2 linked regions of the Longimicrobium sp. genome follow. The protein of the gene in region 2 interacts with the protein of the main gene of each other region in a pairwise test. Links are inferred from orthologs where the notes say so. Each region holds a gene or a part of one and is shown on either strand. Other genes may lie near its edges.

Region 1 (3,288 bases), on a different replicon or contig from region 2:
ATCGCGCTCTGAGGAAACGGCTCGCCCTCGGGCGGGCCGCAGGCGGGAGAAGTGGAGTTCGGCCGGAGCCCAGGAAGCGGTCTCCCGCCCTTCCGTTCCGCAATGCGGAGCGCGGCCGAAATCCCGTCCGATCAACCACCGCGGGCCAGGCGAACGCCGGGTGGGAGGACTCGTGAGAAAAGTTCGCTGAGGGGGTACATGCCAAAGCACGGGAAAAAGTTCCGCGACGCGCAGGCCCGTGTGCCCGAGGGATCGACGTTTCAGCCCGCCGAGGCCGTAAGCCTCGTCAAGGAGCTGAGCTTCGCCAAGTTCGACGAGACGGTGGAAGCCGCCGTCCGCCTTGGCGTCGACCCGAGGCACGCGGACCAGATCGTCCGCGGCGCCGTCGTCCTTCCCCACGGTACGGGGAAGACCGCCCGCGTGCTCGTGATCGCCCAGGGCGACCGCGCGCGTGAGGCGGAGGAAGCCGGTGCCGATTTCGTGGGCACCGAGTACGTCCAGAAGATCAAGGACGGCTGGCTGGATTTCGACGTCTGCGTCGCCACGCCCGACATGATGGGCCAGGTGGGCCAGCTGGGGCGCATCCTGGGCCCCCGCGGCCTGATGCCCACGCCCAAGGCGGGCACGGTGACGATGGACGTTTCGCGCGCGGTGCGCGAGATCAAGGCCGGCAAGATCGAGTTCCGCGTGGACCGCACGGGCAACGTGCACGTTCCCATCGGGAAGGTGTCGTTCGAGCCGGCGAAGCTGGAAGAGAACCTGAGCGCCTTCATGGACACGGTGATCCGGGCCAAGCCGGCGGCTGCCAAGGGGCAGTACGTGCGCGGGGTGACGGTTTCCAGCACCATGGGACCCGGCGTTCCGGTGGATGCCAACCTTTTCCGGCGGAGCTGAGCGGATGAGGAAAGACGAGAAGAACGTCGTCGTCACCGAGCTCCAGCAGAAGCTGGGCGACGCGAGCGCGTTCTACCTGACGGACTTCACCGGCCTGAGCGTGAAGCAGATCACCGAGTTCCGCAGCCGTCTGCGCAAGCAGGGCGTGGACTACGTGGTGGTCAAGAACACGCTGGCCATCCGGGCCCTCGACGGCCTGGAGCTGCCCGACATCGCGGGCTTCTTCACCGGCCCCACGGGGGTGGTGATCGGCCGCGAAGACGCGGTGGCGCCGGCCAAGGTGCTGGCCGACTTCGCCCGGGAGTTCGGCGACCGCCCCACCGTGAAGGTGGGCGTGGTGGACCGGAAGCCCTTCGACCCGGCGCAGGTGCGGCAGCTGGCCGACATGCCGCCCCGCGAGGTGCTGCTGGCGCAGATCGCCGGCGGCCTGCAGGCGCCCATGGCGCGCCTGGCGGGCGGAATGAGCCAGCTCATCGCCGGCTTTGCCCGCGCGGTGGACCAGCTCCGGCAGCAGAAGGAAGAGGCGGGGGCCTGAGGGCCCTTTCGCCCATGAGCACGCCGGCCCCGGGCCGGAACCGATCTGACATTCCTGTACGAACGAACGTAGACTAAAGGAGCCCCTGAGATGGCGACGCTTACCCGTGACGAGCTGCTCGACGCGATCGGCAACATGACCGTTCTCGAGCTGTCCGACTTCGTGAAGGCTTTCGAGGAGAAGTTCGGCGTGACCGCCGCGGCCCCCGTGGCCGTCGCCGCCGCCGCGACTGGTGGACCCGCGGCCCCGGCCGCCGAGGAGAAGACCGAGTTCGACGTGGTGCTGATGGCCGCCGGCGAGAAGAAGATCCAGGTGATCAAGGTCGTGCGCGAGCTGACCGGCCTGGGCCTGAAGGAAGCCAAGGACCTGGTGGACGGCGCTCCGAAGACGGTCAAGGACGGCCTGACCAAGGACGAGGCCGAGGCCATGCGCGCCAAGCTGACCGAGCAGGGCGCCACCGTCGAGCTGAAGTAACCGGGCGAGCCGGCGCGCGGACCCCCCCGGGGCTCCGCGCGCCGGACCGCGAAGCCGGCGCGGCCAGTGGGCCGCCCCGGCTTCCCTTTCCGGTTACTCCAGCGCGGCGGCACATGGCACAGAGCAGGACTACAATCAAATTCCGACGGACGGTACGCCGCCCCGCCGAATCGCATTCGGTCGGGGTCGTTTGCGCTTTTCCGAATCCACGCACGCTGAGAGGGAGACCCACTTGGCAACGCTGAACAAACCGATCGTCTCATTCGCCAAGCTGACGTCGGGGATGGAGCATCCCAACCTCCTCGACGTGCAGCTGAGGGCGTTCGATACGCTTCTCCAGACCGACGCCGCCGCGCGTGAGCGCGAGGACGTGGGGCTGGAGCGCGTCTTCAACGAGATCTTCCCCATCTCGGACGTCAACGGGAACTTCTCCCTGGAATTCGTACGGTACTCGCTGGGCGAGCCCAAGTACGACATGGAGGAGTGCATGGAGCGCGACATGACGTACGCGGCTCCGCTTAAGGCGACGCTCCGGCTGGTGGTGTGGGAGGACGTGGGCGACGAGCGCCGTCCCAAGGACATCATCGAAAAGGAAGTGTACCTGGGGGACCTGCCGGTCCTGACCCCCCTGGGCACCTTCATCATCAACGGCGCCGAGCGCGTCATCGTCAGCCAGCTGCACCGTTCGCCGGGCGTGGTGTTCGAAGAGAACACCCACCCCAACGGCAGCAAGCTGTTCAGCGCGCGCATCATCCCGTTCCGCGGGTCGTGGGTGGAGTTCACCCTCGACATCCACGACGTGGTGGCGGTGCACATCGACAAGAAGAAGAAGTTCCCCGCCACGGCGCTGCTGCGCGCGGTGGGCTTCAGCCGCGACGCCGACATCCTGGGCGTGTTCCTGAAGCGTGACACCGTCGCGCTGAACACGCTGGAGCAGGCCACGGGAAGCGGCCGCCGCGGCGAGGTGTTCCACGGCTTTTTGGCCGAGGACGTGCCGGACCCGGCCGTCCTGGGCCCCAACGGCCCCGTGCTGTACCGCGACATCGTGCTTCCCTCGACGGGCGAGGTGTACGAGCGCGGCCGCCGGGTGACCCCCGAGCTGTACGCGTCGCTCCGCGAGGCCGGCGTCACCACGCTTCCCGTGGTGGCTTCGGCGCTGGTGGCGCGTGCCGGCGACGAGATCAACGGCGACACGCTGGGGCGCATGCTGCGCGCCGGCATCGAGTCGGTGGCCACGTACCGCGCGACGAGCCAGAGCGGCTCGGCGCTGCGCGCCACGCTGGCCAAGGACCCCACCCGCGGCACGCTCGACTCGCTCTTCGCCATCCACAACCTGGTGCGCCCGGGCACGGCCCCCGCGCCCGACACGTGGACCGAGGAAGAGT
Region 2 (3,306 bases):
GCGAGGGTGCCGCTGACGCCCAGCCCAGCCTCGGCCGCGAGCGCGTCGACGTGGCGTGGATCGGGGCGGAGCACGCGGAACACCTGCAGCTCGTCGCCCGCGAGGGCGACCGCGGGCGGCGTCGGCACGGATGGCGACGGCCCCGAGGCGGGTCGGCCCTCCTCGACGTGATGCGGCACCAGCCCAACGCCGTGCAGCTCTTCCAGGATGTCGCGCGCGGACGTCACCAGGCGGGCGCCGTCCTTCAGCAGCTGGTTGGTTCCCGCGCTCGCCGCCGAGCCGATGGGACCAGGGACGGCGAACACCTCGCGCCCCAGCTCCAGCGCGAAATCCACGGTATGCTTGGCGCCGCTCTTCTCGCCCATCTCCACCACCAGCACGCCCGCGCTGAGCGCGGCGATCAGCCGATTGCGCCGGGGAAAGTTGCCCGCCAGCGGCTCCTCGCCGGGCGGCAGCTCCGAGATGAGCAGGCCGTGCTCGCGAACGCGGCGGAACAGGCCGCGATTCTCGGGCGGATAGGCGCGGTCGATGCCGTGCCCCAGCACACCCACCGTGGCGCCCCCCGCGTCCAGCGCCGCTGCATGCGCGACCGCGTCGATGCCCTTCGCCATTCCGCTGACGACCACGTAGCCCGCGCGCGCCAACTCACGCGTGAGCCCCGCGGCGGAGGCGCGGCCGTACGGGGTGGGCGCCCGCGTGCCGACGACGCCCACGCCCGGGCGGCGCAGCAGCCCGAGGTCACCCGCGGCGTACAGGACGAACGGTGGATCGGCCAGCCCGCGGAACGCCTCGGGATAATCTTCGTCCTCGGAGGTGATGGCCGTGGCGCCGACGTCGGCGAGAACACGAAGCGCCTCGCGCGCCCTCGCCCGGCCCTCGGGCGTGCCCGCACCCGCCACGCGCCGCGCGAACTCGGGCCCGAAGCCCGGAACGGCGGCAATGGCGGCCGCGGGCGCGGCAAGGATGCGCTCCGCCGAGCCGAACCGGGCGATGAGCGCGGCCAGCCGCGCCGGCCCGATCCCCGGGACGATGGCGATGCGAACGACGTCTTCGAGGGCGGCGCTGGCCAGCGGCATGAGAAAGAGCGGACGGCGGGAATCCGCGTCCGCTCTGTCCGGCGGACGATCGCTCCGCCGAAGCTACCTATCAGTTGATCCGGACGGAAGGGGCAGCCAAAAACCCGGACCACACGTGTCCCCACCGGCGCGCGTCAGGGGCGCCAAGGCTCCACTTCCTCGTCTCCGCGCTCCGCGGCCAGGGCGGCCGCGGCCTGGGTCCACAGCGCCTCCAGGAAGGGATCGAGCCCCTTCTGCGCGACGGACGAGATCGAGAACTGGCCCCAGGCGTCGGGCGCATCCACCCGCGGCTCCGGCCAGTCCGGCGGCAGCAGGTCGGCCTTGGTGAACACCACGCAGTGCGCCTTTTGGGCAAGCTCCTCGGAGTACTCGCGCAGCTCCGAGCGCAGCTTGTCGTACTCGGCCTGGGGCTCCAGCGCGTCGCCGGGAATCATCAGCGCCAGCGTGCGGGTGCGCTCGATGTGGCGCAGGAACTGGTGACCCAGCCCCTTGCCCTCGTGCGCGCCCTCGATGATGCCGGGGATGTCGGCGATGACGAACGAGCGGTTCCCCGACAGCTGCACCACACCCAGGTTGGGCGTGAGCGTGGTGAACGGGTAGTCCGCCACCTTTGGCGTGGCCGCCGAGACGGACGAGAGAAGCGTGCTCTTTCCGGCGTTGGGCTCGCCCACCAGCCCCACGTCGGCGATCAGCTTCAGCTCAAGCGCGATGCGCCGCGCGTCGCCCGGCTCGCCGGGGTCGGCCCGGCGGGGAGCCTGGTTGGTGGCCGTGGCAAAGCGCGCGTTACCCCATCCGCCCTTGCCGCCGCGGGCGATGACGATCTCTTCGCCATCCTCCAGCAACTCACCCAGCAGCTCCTCGGTTTCCACGTCGCGGATGACGGTGCCGGGGGGCACGCGCAGCACCAGCGGCTCGCCGCTGCGGCCGGTGCAGTTGGCGCCCGCGCCCTTCTGGCCGCTCTCGGCCTTGTACTGCTGGCGGTATCGGTAGTCCAGCAGCGTGGTGAGCTGGCCGTCGGCGCGAAGGATGACGTCGGCGCCGCGCCCGCCGTCGCCGCCGTCGGGGCCGCCGCGCGGGGTCATCGACTCGCGGCGCATGGACGACGCACCCGCACCGCCGTCGCCCGCCTTCACGTTGATCTCAGCGTAATCCAGGAACACCGCTCTGCCTCACTCCGAAATGGATATGTCGCCGCGCCGCCAGTCCGACCCGGCGCGTGCATGAATACGTGCGGAATGGCCCAGTCCTGTGCGCGACCCTGGCGCCCCCCATCCCCAGCCCTTCCCCCACAAACTGCGTGGGGGAAGGGAGCCAGCCCGGTGCGTGTCGGGGGCAGCGGCGCACGCGACGGCTTCCCTGGCTTGGCTCGGCACGCTTCGGCCGTTCCGGCGCACTCCCCGGCTGCCCTCTCCCCCCGGCCCCCTCTCCCGCAAGCGGGAGAGGGGGAGAACTGCATCGGATTCCGGCGCGCGCACACCCTTCAACTCACACCCAGGCAAGCCAGTCCGCGCAGGCGGACTTCGTGTGGTTGTTGCAGCGAATTCATTCGCCCGTGCTCGCCTCGGCCTGGGACCTACTCCCCCGCCCGGCCCCTAATCTCCCCCCACAGCGCCTTCACCTCCGCCGCCCGGTCGTCAGAAATCATCCCGCAGGCGATCTCGACGGTCTCGTCCACTTCGTCCACGGTGGCGCCGGCGTTCAGGGAACCGCGAAGATGGGAGTGAAGCTGGCGCGGCACGTTCCACACCGCCAGAAGCGCCGCGATGCACAGCTCGCGCGTCTTCAGATCCAGACCCGGCCGCCCGATCACCCGTCCGTACCCGCCCGTCACCATCCACCCGTCGAAGTCCGGGTGCAGGCCCCGCACGTTCTCGCGCAGCTTTCCGTAGTTGCCGCCGTAGACGGTGGAACACACCCGCTCCCCCCGCGCCTCCCAGCCGGACGGGTCCTCGCGGATGGGGTCCGGCGCCGGGCGCCCGCTCACGTTCCGCCACAGGGCGATGGCGTTCAGCGCGTCGGGAAAGCCCACGAACAGGTGCGACTGAAGGAGCACCTCCTCCACCGCCACCGGGTCCGCCGAAGCCGCCGCGGACTGCATCGCGTCGCGGATGGTCCCCGTGTCGCGCGTGGCGAGGGCGGCGGCGACGCGCAGGAGCGCCGCCCGGCCGGACGCGTCAGGCATCCGCCGCGCGAAGACGGATGGCGGGGTGCACCTCGCCCGTCACCTCGC

The links.
Region 1: the proteins of obgE (region 2) and rplL interact in binary tests that used the Escherichia coli proteins (3 or more experiments, as listed by UniProt). The link is inferred for Longimicrobium sp. from one-to-one orthologs.

The regions. Positions count from the first base shown.
Region 1 is NZ_DATBNB010000205.1:2,916-6,203, reverse strand. The notes cover bases 234-3,211. They hold rplL (50S ribosomal protein L7/L12), read left to right. Parts: upstream 234-1,519; coding sequence 1,520-1,903; downstream 1,904-3,211. Other genes in these bases: rplJ (50S ribosomal protein L10), read left to right, coding at 899-1,429; rplA (50S ribosomal protein L1), read left to right, coding at 234-894. In the rest of the region: more of rplA, read left to right, coding at 199-233. UniProt on the Escherichia coli protein: The binding site for several of the GTPase factors involved in protein synthesis (IF-2, EF-Tu, EF-G and RF3). Is thus essential for accurate translation.
Region 2 is NZ_DATBNB010000339.1:2,276-5,581, reverse strand. What follows is about bases 224-3,219. They hold obgE (GTPase ObgE), read right to left. Parts: upstream 2,237-3,219; coding sequence 1,211-2,236; downstream 224-1,210. Other genes in these bases: VIB55_RS09580 (carboxymuconolactone decarboxylase family protein), read right to left, coding at 2,650-3,219; dprA (DNA-processing protein DprA), read right to left, coding at 224-1,076. Outside these bases: more of dprA, read right to left, coding at 1-223; more of VIB55_RS09580, read right to left, coding at 3,220-3,258; VIB55_RS09575 (asparaginase), read right to left, coding at 3,251-3,306. UniProt on the Escherichia coli protein: An essential GTPase which binds GTP, GDP and possibly (p)ppGpp with moderate affinity, with high nucleotide exchange rates and a fairly low GTP hydrolysis rate.